3 regions of the Streptomyces sp. NPDC031210 genome follow, and region 3 is predicted to be linked to each of the others. Evidence: riboswitches for the same ligand, from Rfam matches in the RefSeq annotation. Region 3 holds a riboswitch; each other region holds the start of a gene.
The links. A riboswitch is a leader RNA that binds a small molecule or an ion and turns the genes downstream of it on or off. The one in region 3 is predicted to bind cyclic di-AMP.
Positions count from the first base shown of each region.

Region 1: another riboswitch for cyclic di-AMP. It lies ahead of ACZ45Z_RS31750 (M23 family metallopeptidase); the one in region 3 lies ahead of ACZ45Z_RS23655 (M23 family metallopeptidase).
Region 2: another riboswitch for cyclic di-AMP. It lies ahead of ACZ45Z_RS11820 (transglycosylase family protein); the one in region 3 lies ahead of ACZ45Z_RS23655 (M23 family metallopeptidase).

Region 1 covers NZ_JBVIHH010000026.1:43,173-45,427, forward strand. The annotation lists gene ACZ45Z_RS31745 (DUF2332 domain-containing protein) at 1-542, opposite strand, end outside; cyclic di-AMP (ydaO/yuaA leader) riboswitch at 1,010-1,143, shown strand; gene ACZ45Z_RS31750 (M23 family metallopeptidase) at 1,155-2,255, shown strand, end outside.
Region 2 covers NZ_JBVIHH010000005.1:99,088-101,342, forward strand. The annotation lists gene eno (phosphopyruvate hydratase) at 1-191, opposite strand, end outside; gene ACZ45Z_RS11820 (transglycosylase family protein) at 446-1,096, opposite strand; cyclic di-AMP (ydaO/yuaA leader) riboswitch at 1,104-1,273, opposite strand; gene ACZ45Z_RS11825 (transglycosylase family protein) at 1,534-2,255, opposite strand, start outside.
Region 3 covers NZ_JBVIHH010000013.1:142,079-144,333, reverse strand. The annotation lists gene ACZ45Z_RS23660 (M16 family metallopeptidase) at 1-742, shown strand, start outside; cyclic di-AMP (ydaO/yuaA leader) riboswitch at 985-1,141, shown strand; gene ACZ45Z_RS23655 (M23 family metallopeptidase) at 1,154-1,966, shown strand; gene ACZ45Z_RS23650 (GntR family transcriptional regulator) at 2,207-2,255, shown strand, end outside.

The DNA.
Region 1 (2,255 bases), on a different contig from region 3:
TCGACCACCCCCTGCCCCAGTGGTGCCCAGAAGTCCTCGTCGGCGCCCTCCGCACCACGGGCGGCCCGCTCCGGCAGATACCGGTACCGGTAGCGGTCCGGGTGCAGGCACAGCCCGGCCGACGTGCCGACCTCCAGCAGGGCGAGCGGCTGCGGCAGGCCGGCGAGCAGCGGCAGCAGCGTGGCGCAGCGGGCCGGCTCGTTGGTCTGGGTGGAGCGGCGGATGATCACCGAGCGGACCTCGTCCCAGTGCCGGATCGTCCACTCGCGCCACCGCCCGTACGCCGCCTCCCCGCGCGGGCCCTGTTCGGCGTGCGGGCCGTCGAGATAGCGGACGGCGCCGAGGAGGAGGTTCGGCTGGCGCTTGTTGCCGGCGGGCAGCGAGCCGGCGAGCAGTTCGCAGAACTCCGTGTCCTGGCTGATCCGGAACGTCAGCTCTTCGTGCGCGTCGGACTGCCCGCGCGCCTGCTGCCAGGCGAATTCCCGGTACCGATCCGCCACTGTCTGCGCGTTGTGGAAGGCGTTGGCGACGTTGACGACCATGTTCCGACGTTACTGCTCTCACGCTGCGTAATTGCCGTGCACCCCTCCGCATAACAACTGGCGCACAATCGCCGGAAGATCGTTTGAAGGCCGTCGGTCAACTCGCCCGGTTTGCGCCCTCGGTGGGTGAAAAAGTCCTCGCCAAAGCTCGTACGGAGCACGTACGGATTCGCTGGAACGCTTGGAAATCGACTGCCACCTCTATTACTGTCCGATAACGCAGCGCGGTCGTCCCAGCCGTCGCAAGAGGCGGCACCGCGCGGCCGACGCCGAATCCCGTAAGCGCACTTCACGCACTCCAGCCCCCGCCCGCCCAGGACTTCACGCCACCCCGGTCATTCCGCACCTCGGCACGCACCACCGTGAGGCCACACCGCGACGCATCACCGCGACGCATCGCCGCGTAGCCGAGCCGCGCCGAAATGACCGGACCGCGCCGAATCTCCCGGACGTACGGGGACCGGATCGCACGAGCCGCGCCGAGGGAACCGGGGAACCATCCCCTTGGGGTGAATCGGACGCCTCCCGCCAGAGGCGCCCGTAGGAGACCTTCCTGCTCCGAACCCGTCAGCTAACCCGGTAGGCGAGAAGGAAGGAAAGGAGTGCGCCCCCGTGGCGTCCAACAGGTCTGCCTCCGAGGCTCCGTCCGCCTACGACCCCGCCGAGCGAAGCCGCTTCGACGATGAGCGAAGCCCCTTCGACGGAGGCCCCGTCGAGGGCCGCGGTCACAGCTTCGGATTCGACGCCGCCGACCGGGACGGCGACGGCCCCTGGGAAGAGTGGAATCCCACCGAGGAATCCGTCCGTCCCGTCCGCGGCAAGCACCGGGTGGCCAAGCAGCGCGGCGGCGGACTCGCCCGCAGCGGCACGGTCCTGGGCGTCGGCGTCATCGCGGCCGTCGGCGCGGGCGGGATCGCCACGGCCGAGGGCCGGCCGCCGGTACCGATCTCGATGCCCGACATCGGCGGCATGGCCGGCGACCTCGCGGCGAAGCTTCCGGACGCCAAGTCCCTCCCCGGCATAGGCGACCTCATATCCGACCCGGACGCCGACTCCGCCTCCGCGGCCGCCCCGGCCACCGCCGCCACGGCCCCTCTGGCGGCCCAGGGCAAGGACGCGGGCGAGGCCCTGCGCAACCGCATCCTCCAGCAGGCCGACGCGCAGCGGGGCGCCGCCGAGCGCGAAGCGCGCGACGCCGCCGAAGCCGCCGCCGTCAAACAGGCCGAGCAGGCAGCGTCCGAGAGCCAGAAGGCGGCCGAGAAGGCCGCGGCCGCCAAGAAGGCGGCGGAGGCGGAGGCCAAGCGCGAGGCCGAGGAGGCGGCACGCCGCAAGGCGGAGGCCGAGCGCCTCGCCGAACTGGCGCGGAACTTCGTCTCGCCCGTCACCTCCTACACCCTCACGGCCAGCTTCGGCCAGGCCGGCGACCGCTGGGCCGCGGACCACACCGGCCAGGACTTCGCCGCCCCGACCGGCACTCCCGTCAAGGCCGTGCACTCCGGCACCATCACCCAGGCGGGCTGGGCCGGCTCGTACGGCTACCGCATCGTCCTCACCCTCGACGACGGCACCGAACTCTGGTTCTGCCACCTGTCCTCGATGCTGAAGACCTCCGGCAAGGTCAACACCGGCGACATCATCGCCCGCGTCGGCGCCACCGGCAACGTCACCGGCCCCCACCTCCACCTGGAGGTCCGCCCGGGCGCCGGCGACCCG
Region 2 (2,255 bases), on a different contig from region 3:
CCGGTCGAGGCACCGGACGGGACGGCGGCACGGCCCGTGCTGCCGTCGTCGAGGCCGACCTCGACCTCGACCGTGGGATTACCTCGCGAGTCGAGAATTTCGCGGGCTACGACGACGTCGATGGACGGCACGTTGTCTCCTTCATGGGTGTCTGGAGTTCTGCAGCACGAGCCTAACGGGCCGGGGCGCATCCGTTCGCCCTCGGCCCGCTCAGTGGGACGAAAAGAGGCCCAAAGGCGCAGTTCACGGCAGGTATCGGGGCATTGTTCGCCGAGCGGGGAATACCGCGTTACGGAGCTGGTCGCGGGCCCGCGGCGGCTCGGGGGCCGGGGCGGGGCGGGGCGGGACGCAGAAGCCCCGCCGCGGCGCGCTGGGGGACGGCGCGCCGGGCGGGGCGGTCTGAGGGACTCGTGGTGATCCCCGGGGCCCCGGTGAGGGGTGCGGCTCAGACGCTGAACTGCTGGCCCGGGAAGATCAGGTTCGGGTTGCCGCCGATGACGGACTTGTTGTCCGCGTAGACCGACTTCCAGTTCTTGCCGTGCGCCTTGGCGATCTTGGCGAGGGTGTCGCCGGCCTTGACGGTGTAGTTGCCGGAGCCGTTCGACTTCTCCGGGGCGGGGGCCGGGGCCTTCTTGGGCTCGGGCTTGGCCGGCGCCTGCTTCTGCTGCGGCGCGGACTCGGTCTTGGCGGTGTCGCCGGAGGTGTCGACATCGGCGGCGGGGCCACCGGCGGTCAGGTTGCCGGCGCCGGCGCAGGACCAGGCGCCCGGGCCCTGGAGGGCGAGCAGCTTCTCGGCGGCGGCGATCTGCTGGCTCTTGGTGGCCAGGTCGGCGCGCGGCGCGTACTGGGTGCCACCGGCGGCGGCCCAGCTCGAGTTCGAGAACTGCAGGCCGCCGTAGTAGCCGTTGCCGGTGTTGATCGACCAGTTGCCGCCGGACTCGCACTGGGCGACGGCGTCCCAGGTGGCGACGGACGCGGCGGAGGCGGAGGAGGCGCCCATCAGCGGGACGGCCACGGCGGCACCGGCGACGCCGGCCAGGGTGGCGACGCGGACGGCCTTGGACGCACGGCGGTGCTTGCCCTTGTTGTTCAGCATGGTTCGTTCGTTTCCTCACCGACGCCTGCGAGGTGAGCTGTCGGGTTCGGGCCATGTGAGTTGCCCGGCCGCGTGTGGATCACACATGGCTTCACCCCAAGCCGGTCGGCCCGCTTTCGCGGGTGGGGCCGGCGCTTACCTTGGGTCCCCCGCTCCCGCCTTCGGCGCTTGCGCGTCGACTGCCTCCGACCACCGGCAGGATTCGGCGTGTGATCGAAGGGCTCGCTTTGGCGAGCGGTCCCGACCGTAAGCAGGAACCCCCTTGGTGTTCAAACCCCACGTTCTGAACCAAGTTGACCGTTTTTGATCACCAGAGGGGCCTATCTCCGCAGGTCGGGCGGCTTGCGCCGACGGCGGGCCGGCCGGGCGCCGCACCCCCGTGACGAGAGCCTTGTCTCACTTTCGCCAAACGGGGCGAACGGCGCTAACTGGCCTTGTCAGTTCCCCAGATCGAGCCGCTGACCAGGGCGGATCAGATCCGCGTCGGCGCCGACGACGTCCTCGTTGCGGTCGTAGAGCGCGGGCCAGCCGCCGGGCAGCTCATGAGCCCGGGCGATGGCTGACAGGGAGTCACCCGGCCGGACGGTGTAGTCGCCGTCGGCCGCCGGGCCGGTACGTCCGGCCTCGTCGCCGCGTGAGGCGTGCCGGCCCGAGGACCTGCCCGCGTCGTCCGTGTCCGCGGCGTCCTCGCCGGCGTCCGCGCCGCCGCGGTGCTTGCCCTTGGCGGGCGACGGGTCGGCGCCGGGCTCCGCCCCGGCGTCCTCCCGGGGCGCGTCACGGCCGTCGCCGGTCCGGTCCTCCGCGTCGCGGTCGTCACCGGCCCCGCCGGTCGGGTCGGCCGAGGGGGACGCGTCGTCCTCGTCGCCCGGGGCCGCCGGGTCGGAGGCGTCGGGCGCCGACGGCGAGGGCGTCGGCTCGTCGCCGGTGGACCGGTCGGATCCGGAGGTGTCCGACGCGTCGGGCTCCTCGGCGGAGCCGGAGGGGTCCAGCGGGTCGGCGGGGTCCAGCGGGTCGGAGGATCCGGTGGTGTCCGACGGGTCGGGCAGCGGGCTGGGCGTGCCGCCCGGGTCGACGCCCGGCGCGCGGCCGTCGTCGGTCAGGCCGGCGTTCACCGCGCAGCTCGGCCAGGCGTCCGGGCCGCGGTCGTCGAGGATGGTCT
Region 3 (2,255 bases):
CGACTTCACCGGCGTCGACCTGGACGCGGCGCTCGCCGACACCCTCGGCGCGTGGACGGGCTCCACCGCCGAGCCGGTGAAGGCCACGCCGATCACCGCCGACGACACCGGCCGGGTGGTGATCGTCGACCGCCCCGGCGCGGTCCAGACGCAACTGCTCATCGGCCGCATCGGCGCCGACCGGCACGACCGCGTCTGGCCGGCGCAGGTGCTCGGCACGTACTGCCTGGGCGGGACGCTCACCTCCCGCCTGGACCGCGTGCTGCGCGAGGAGAAGGGCTACACCTACGGGGTGCGCGCCTTCGGGCAGGTGCTGCGCTCGACCCCCGACGGCAGCGGTGCCGCGATGCTCGCCATCAGCGGCTCGGTGGACACCGCCTCCACCGGCCCGGCGCTGGAGGACCTGTGGCAGGTGCTGCGCACCCTGGCGGCCGAGGGGCTCACGGACGCCGAGCGTGACGTCGCCGTGCAGAACCTCGTCGGCGTCGCGCCGCTGAAGTACGAGACCGCGGCGGCCGTCGCGGGCACGCTCGCCGACCAGGTGGAGCAGCACCTCCCGGACGACTTCCAGGCGCAGTTGTACGCCCGGCTGGTCGAGACCGGCACGGTCGAGGCGACCGCGGCGGCGGTCAGCGCCTTCCCCGTGGACCGGCTGGTGACGGTCCTGGTGGGCGACGCGGCACAGATCGCCGAGCCCGTCAAGGCGCTGGGTATCGGCGAAGTGACGGTCGTCGGCGGCTGACTCGCCGAGGCGGTGCGCGGGCGGCTCGGCCGCCCTCCTGAACCGCTGGTCATAGTGTGACAAAAGGGATCCCGTGGCGTTCGCGCGCCACGGGATCCCCTTTATGTCCGGATTGCTGTGGATGGTTGCGTGGTGCCCCTGTGGCGTGCGGCACAAAGAGCCGGTTCTGTTTGCCGATTGAAAGATGTCCCGTTTAGCGTCAGTCCGGCTGTTCGTCAGAAGTACGCCGCAACCGCGGCACCGGGCAGTCATCGCCGAGTCCCCGTACGGCGCGAGCCAGGGGAGCCGGGGACCCACACGTCCCTTGGGGTGAATCGGGCCTCTCTTTGGAGGAGCCCGTAGGAGACCTTCCTGCTCCGAACCCGTCAGCTAACCCGGTAGGCGAGAAGGAAGGAAAGGACAAGCCAGCACATGGCGTTCACCCGTGCCACCGGGAAGCATCGTCGTGCGAGCCGCACCGCTCGCGCGACCCGCAACATCGCCGGCATAGCCACCCTCGCCGCCACCGGCGTCGTCGCCTCCGTCGCCTCGCCGGCGCTGGCCGCCACGGACGAGGCGCGCATCAGCGACACCGGCCTGCGACAGGCCGTCGTGCTCGGTGACGAGCTCGCCAACCGCATCGAGGCGCAGGCCGACGCGCAGCAGGCCGCCGCCGAAGCCGCCGCCGCGAAGGCGAAGGCCGAGGCCGAGGCCAGGCAGCTCGCCGAGCAGGCCAAGCAGCGCGCCGAGGAGGCCAAGAAGAAGGCCGAGGCCAGGGCCAAGGCCGAGCGTGAGGCCAAGGAGCGGGCCGCCCGCGAGGCCGAGCGCAAGCGCCTCAACGCCTTCGCCTCCCCGATCGAGGGCTCCTACGTCTCCACCGCCTACAAGGCGTCGAGCGGCCTGTGGTCCTCCGGCAGCCACACCGGCATCGACTTCCACGCCGCCTCCGGCACGTCCGTCCGCGCCGTCGGCGCGGGCACCGTGGTCGAGGCCGGCTGGGGCGGCGCGTACGGCAACAACGTCGTGATCAAGATGAACGACGGTACGTACACGCAGTACGGCCACCTGTCGTCCCTCGGCGTCTCGGTCGGCCAGACCGTCACCCCGGGCCAGCAGGTCGGCCTGTCCGGCGCCACCGGCAACGTCACCGGCCCGCACCTGCACTTCGAGGCCCGCACCGGCCCGGACTACGGCTCGGACATCGACCCGGTCGCGTACCTGCGCGGGCACGGCGTCAACGTCTGACCCACCGCTTTCCCCGAAGCCCCGGCCCACCCGGCCGGGGCTTCGGCGTTTCCCGGCCGGAGCCCGACCGGCGAAGCCCGCACCATGAGGGGTTTGCCCTCACCCTCCCGCGTACGCCGTTGGCCAAAAAATATCCATGAATACCCGGTCCCTGTCGGAAAAGCCGTCCCGGTCGAATAGAGTCACGGAAAAGTCGCCGATCGGCGGCGTTTCCAGGGGATTACGGCGGAGGCACGGACAATGCGAGGCCATATTTCCGCGCATGCGGTGTGCACGGCGATTCGCGACG